2 regions of the Methylophaga nitratireducenticrescens genome follow, and region 1 is predicted to be linked to the other one. Evidence: riboswitches for the same ligand, from Rfam matches in the RefSeq annotation. Region 1 holds a riboswitch; the other holds the start of a gene.
The links. A riboswitch is a leader RNA that binds a small molecule or an ion and turns the genes downstream of it on or off. The one in region 1 is predicted to bind cyclic di-GMP.

Region 1 (3,152 bases):
TCCAGGCGATCCAGAATATCCTGCCATTGTTCCGGGTCACCATCCTTAAGGGTCAGGAAATCCTCGCGGAATAATGCGCCTTCATTATTGTTTTCCCACACCAGTTCATCGATCGGATAAATATCCGACATGCCCGGCACCAGAATACGGCAGGCGTAGACATCAAGGTGATTGTAATCGGCAATGTAAATATCAAAACCAAGCTCATGGATTTTGTCTGTCAGGAATTTGAATTCATCAGCTGTGGCGTCATCATAATCCCAGTCAAAGAAATCAAAATCCGGTGTTTCCCGGAAAAAGTCATAAGAAAGATAACCACTGGAATCAATAAAGTGCATTTCCAGATTGGCGGATGAAGCCACTTCATCAAGATCAAATGTGGGTGGGTGGAAAACATCCAGCTGATCCAACCCACGTCCTTGCAGTAATTCAGTAACAGTACGTTCCAATGACACTTCAAAACTCGGATGTGCACCAAATGAGGCAAATACAGAACCATCTTTTGGATTAATCAGTGTGACGGACATCACCGGAAATTGACCGCCCAGAGAGGCATCGGCCACTTTTAAATGATAGCCATGATCACGCAGTTCCTGCAAGGCCTGCTGGATTTTTGGGTAACGGTTTAATACTTCATCTGGTACTTCGGGCAGACAGATACCTTCAGCAATGATTTTGTTTTTCACATAGCGTTCAAAAACTTCAGATAAGCCCTGAACCCGGGCTTCGTTCTGGGTATTACCGGCCGACATGCCATTGCTGACGTAAATATTGCCGATAAGGTTGACTGGAATATAACGAACTTCACCATCTCCAAGGCGCTGATAAGGTACAGCACAGATACCACGTTCGCCATCGCCAGAATTGGTATCAAACAGCATATCCGGCGTCAGTTCATTTTCCGGATCAAAATATTTCCACAGGCTTTCATCCATCAAGCCCTCAGGCATTTCATCGCCATCCATATCAAACCAGCGTTCGTTGGGATAATGCACAAATTCACTATTGCTGTGATGTTCGCCCAGATAGAAGTCGGCAAAGAAATAATTGCCGCTGAGCCGTTCGAAATATTCCCCCAACGCACTGGCAAGACAGGCTTTTTCGCTGCTGCCTTTGCCATTGGTAAACATTAAAGGACAGGTTTTATCGCGGATATGGACTGAATAAACATTGCTGACCGGGTTAAGCCAAGAGGCCTCTTCGATATCAAAACCAAATGATTTTAATTTGGCCTGCATGGTGGCGATACTGGTTTCCAGATCACGGTCCTTGCCCTTGATAAAAGTTTGTTCTGACATTGTATTTGCTCCTGGGAACAGGTCTGGAAAATAAACGTGAAGGAAAGCCTAACAGACAAAATGAATATTGCGAGGTTTATTCGGTTGTGGCAGAAAGATGTTTTTGCCATAAATCTCATCTGTCTGAATTATCTTGAAATTTTTTGTTGTCAACCGGTTTAACCTTGGTTAATAATTTACATGGGCTTAATAGCTAAGCCTAAACGATTTGTGTCTAAATATTTGCCAAACTTAATGTGAGTTAAGGACGGAAAGCTACGGGTCTATTGGATGATAGACGGCTGGGTTGCACAAATTTAGGAGTGTCTAGGATGAAAACAATCTCTTTAATAGCCTGCGCGTTTGCTTTCACGGCAACATCGGCAGTTGCGGAAACTGTACCTGTCGATCTATCAACCTGGAGTACGCCGGATAGCAATGGCAACTGGAATGTTGCTGGCGATAATAACAGTGTGCTTCAAACTATAAATGGTCAGCCGACAGTATTTTTAAATGGTCTCAATCAAACTTCTTATACGTTAGATGGAACCTGGCGAGTCAATACCACTGGCGATGATGACTTTATCGGCTTTGTTTTTGGTTACCAGAATCCTTCTCAGTATTATCTTCTGGATTGGAAACAACGTGCACAGAGCGGTGGTGGCGGAGTTGCACAAGCCGGTTTTCGTATTCTCAAAGTGGATTCTGATACGGCTATTCCAAACATAGAGTTCTGGCCGGCCAACAGTTCGGCTTTCACTCTACTGGATAGTAATTTGGGAACTGATAAAGGTTGGAAAGATAATACAAGCTACTCTTTTCATCTCGATTTTTTTACTACGCCAGGGCAATTCAGTGTGGAAGTGAAACAAGGAGAGCTGACGCTTTGGGATACAGTAGTATTGGATACCAGCTTTACATCCGGACAGTTCGGTTTTTATAACTATTCTCAAGCTCAGGTCCAATATGCCGGTTTTACCCAGAAGCTGGTTGAGCCGCCAAGCGAAGTTCCTCTGCCTGCAGCTGTATGGATGTTTGCACCTGCTTTGATGGGCTTTTTAGGGTTGCGACGTCGTCAGACAAAAGCTTAAAACGTAGCGTAATAAAGGGAGTCATGTATTAAAGCATGACTCCCTATTTATTACGTGTGAAGATCAGAGAACGATCAGTTACAGGCTGTCACTACACTATCAGTGAAATGATGTGACTCCTCGTCAAAAAGTTCTATGTCCTCCACGGATGTTCCGGTAAGTCACAAACACCTATGGTTTCAACGCCTGCACGAGCAACCAGATCATCATTCTCAACCGAGCTTCCGCTGACTCCAATTGCCCCAGACATAAAGCCTTCGTCATCCACAATTGGTACGCCCCCCGGAAAAGTAATCATGCCATCATTCGAGTGCTCGATGCCATATAAAGGCTGACCCGGTTGGGATAATTGGCCGATCTCACCACTGGGCATACCAAAATATACAGCGGTACGCGCTTTTTTGATGGCAATATCAATACTGCCGACCCAGGCATCATCCATACGATAGAATGCTTTAAGCGCGCCACCAGAATCAACTACGGCAATGCACATACGAGTGCCTGTTGATTCAGCTTTTTTGAGTGCACCATCAATCGCTTTTTTTGCCGATTCTGAAGTAACGTGCATGGTTATCTCCTTATTGAATTGTTGGATAGGGAGCGGTTGAAAATTTTTTTCAACAGCAGTTTTTCACAAAAGAAACAGGATCCAGACAGGGATTATGACATACAGCAAAGTGAGTATACGGATATGGCACTTTACAACGTTAAAGCTACACAGAAACAAAAGCATTAACATAAGTCAAATGAAACCATGACGTTTGAAGGGAAGAAAAACTTATCA
Region 2 (3,152 bases), 1.3 Mb from region 1:
ACTGCTTCTCGATCTGAAAATTATTTTATTAACGATCACTAGAGGTTTTGTGGGAAAGGATGTATATTAATACACAGAGTTCTGGTTTTGGTATGACATCGCTGTCTCACCATTAACACTGTGAAGCAATTCACACCTGATTAAAGGTTTTAATTAAGCCAGCGAGATTTTGTGTTCCATGACTCATTATTAGTAACAAAGTAACAGTATTGTTTAACCGTCGCTTGAGAGATGTTTCTAAGGGACTTTTTTGTTAGGAACAAAGTTTGTTCCTATTTTAAATCGCCAAACTTGTCGTGAGGCAAGGTCGGAAAGCCACGGGTCTTCAGGTGTGATTTGAAGATGGCTGGGTTGCATTGCTTAATTTTTCAATTAAAGGAAATTACTATGAAAAATGCGATGCTATTTTGTATAGCTTTATTGTTCTCGGTTAGTGCTAATGCGGCTACATTGAGTTTATCAACTGTCGGATCTTCAGGTGCGACTCAGGAAATCAGTTTAAATAACAACAGCACTGTGCTTGCTGGCGGTACTGTTGCTAATACAGGTTCTTGGGAATCATTGTTTGATGTGACAACGGATGTTGATACTCCTGTAAGAGTTGAGTGGTCATTTAATCCTTCAACGAGTTTGGACTCAGCTCAATTGGCTTTTGGTTTGATTTCTGGCCCTGGTGGTAGTTATGTTGGTTTGCCAACAATCTTTAATATCACTGGTGACTTTATCTTTACTGCTATTTTGACTGCAGGTTCATTTTTTGCTGTAGATATTTTTAATGCCACATCAGGTATTTTGAAATATGACCTGTCAATCTCTGCAGTGCCAGTACCAGCTGCATTATGGTTGTTTGCACCAGCTTTGATGGGCTTTTTCGGTTTACGCCGTCAAGCTCTGAAAACAGCGACTGCATAGCATCTAATTAAGTTAACAATATTGTTAGTTTTAAGAAAAGGGAGCTTCGGCTCCCTTTTTTTGTAGCGTTTTGCCATTGAATCTCGTTACGGCGCGAGGCCAAAGCCATCTAAGCAAAAGTAATATTAGAGATCGCCTCTTTGGATAAACAAAATCTTTTGAAATAATTTTGCAACTAGTTGCGGAGTACAATTTCTCAACATTACTAGTGGGCTAGTAATGTTTAATCATCACTGAGAGATGTTTCTGGGAGATAAAAGTTTCGGAAGTGGAGTTTTGTTCCTGATGATGTTGCCAAACTTACTGTGAAGTAAGGTCGGAAAGCCACGGATCTTCTGGGTTTGATTTGAAGATGGCCGGGTTGCATTGCTTAATTTTCAATTAAAGGAAATTTATTATGAAAAATGCGATGCTATTTTGTATAGCTTTATTATTCTCAGTTGGTGCTAACGCCGCTACACTGAATTTATCAACCGTTGTTTCTTTGGGAGGAGCGACCCAAAGTATTGATCTTAACAATAACAGTACGGTATTAGCTGGGGGTACTGTTTCCTCTTCAGGGGTTTGGACATCATTATTTGAAGTTACAACAGATGTGGATACACCAGTGAAAGTTGAATGGTCATTTAATCCAACAAGCAGTTTGAGTAGTGCACAATTGGCCTTTGGTCTTCTTACTAGTCCTGGTGGGGGCTATGTTGTTGGTGGACCAACTAACTACAATATCACCGGTGACTTTGTTTTTACGGCGATATTAACTGCCGGTTCATTTTTTGGTGTTGACATTTTTAATGCAACTTCAGATGTTCTAAAATACGACTTGTCAATTTCTGCAGTACCCGTACCGGCTGCGTTATGGTTATTTGCACCTGCTTTGATGGGCCTCTTCGGTTTACGCCGACAAGCTCGGAAAATGACAGTTGCATAACACTATAAGAGTTAACAATATTGTTAGTTTTAAGGGGGCTTCGGCTCCCTTTTTTGAATTAATTCTTATCATGATAATTTGAGATGTCTGAGCATCGTGTTAAATCATTAAGAGATAAATTTAATTACTAAAATCATTCTCTTATCACAGAGCTCACTAAATAGGGCTCTTTTTTTAATAAAAGTTACGATTTAGTACCATAGTACAATTCCAATCGTACTAACTAGCGAGTAATGTTCAACTATCCCCGAGAGAAATTTCTGGGAGATAAATGGTTCAGGGACAATGTTTGCTCCTGATTTTATAGCCAAACTTACCGCGAGGTGAGGTCGGAAAGCCACGGATCTTCGGGCTTTATTTGAAGATGGCCGGGTTGCATTGCTTAATTTTTCAATTAAAGGAAATTATTATGAAAAATGCGATGCTATTTTGTATAGCTTTATTGTTCTCAGTTGGTGCTAACGCCGCTACACTGACATTATCAACCGTAAGTTCTTCTGGCGCTACTCAAAGTGTTGACCTGAATAATAACAGTACTGTTCTAGCTGGCGGTACTGTAGAAAATACAGGACTTTGGGAATCTTTGTTTGATGTTCAAACGGATGTTGATACGCCAGTGAAGGTTGAATGGTCATTCAATCCTACTAGCAGTTTGAGTAATGCTCAACTGGCGTTTGGAGAGATTACTGGCTCTGGTGGTAGTTATGTCGGTTTGCCAACAATCTTTAATATCACAGGTGATTTTGTCTTTACGGCTATTTTGACTGCGGGAACTTTCTTTGGCGTGGATATTTTTAATGCCACTTCAGACGTATTGAAATATGACCTGTCGATCTCTGCAGTACCTGTACCAGCTGCGTTATGGTTGTTTGCACCCGCTCTGATGGGCTTCTTCGGTTTACGCCGTAAAGCACTGAAAGCAACTGCTGCATAACAGCAAATGAGTTAACAATATTGTTAGTTTGTAAGAAAAGGGAGCTTCGCTCCCTTTTCTTTTTGAACAGTTAAACAAAAAACTTATAACGAAACAGTATATTAAGTTGGAAAAATCAAAAGTTTTAGGACATGTTAATCTTTAAGCTGCTCTACTGCTGGATGCTCATTTTGTTCAACAAGGAAGTTATGCAAGATAAACAAGCCCTTGGTCTTGTCCAATATTATGAACAATTTAGTATCACATCAGATTTCTCATTGCAGCCATGATAATGTCTGGGGTGACTTCTGGTTTAGACTTTTCTAATGCCTCTTCTAATGCCTCTTCTAATGAACTCAAATAAGATGTTTTTGTCTCTGCTGCCCCTTTTTCAGTGAC

Region 2: linked by a shared signal. The riboswitch ahead of Q7A_RS06825 (hypothetical protein) and the one ahead of Q7A_RS00375 (thrombospondin) in region 1 are both predicted to bind cyclic di-GMP.

The regions. Positions count from the first base shown of each region.
Region 1 covers NC_017857.3:81,256-84,407, reverse strand. Annotated here, with positions in the region: gene ycaO (30S ribosomal protein S12 methylthiotransferase accessory factor YcaO) at 1-1,298, opposite strand, end outside; cyclic di-GMP riboswitch class I at 1,513-1,592, shown strand; gene Q7A_RS00375 (thrombospondin) at 1,610-2,368, shown strand; gene Q7A_RS00370 (GlcG/HbpS family heme-binding protein) at 2,502-2,936, opposite strand.
Region 2 covers NC_017857.3:1,404,884-1,408,035, forward strand. Annotated here, with positions in the region: gene Q7A_RS06815 (undecaprenyl-phosphate glucose phosphotransferase) at 1-70, shown strand, start outside; cyclic di-GMP riboswitch class I at 275-359, shown strand; gene Q7A_RS06820 (hypothetical protein) at 388-912, shown strand; cyclic di-GMP riboswitch class I at 1,196-1,281, shown strand; gene Q7A_RS06825 (hypothetical protein) at 1,310-1,840, shown strand; cyclic di-GMP riboswitch class I at 2,137-2,221, shown strand; gene Q7A_RS06830 (PEP-CTERM domain protein) at 2,250-2,774, shown strand.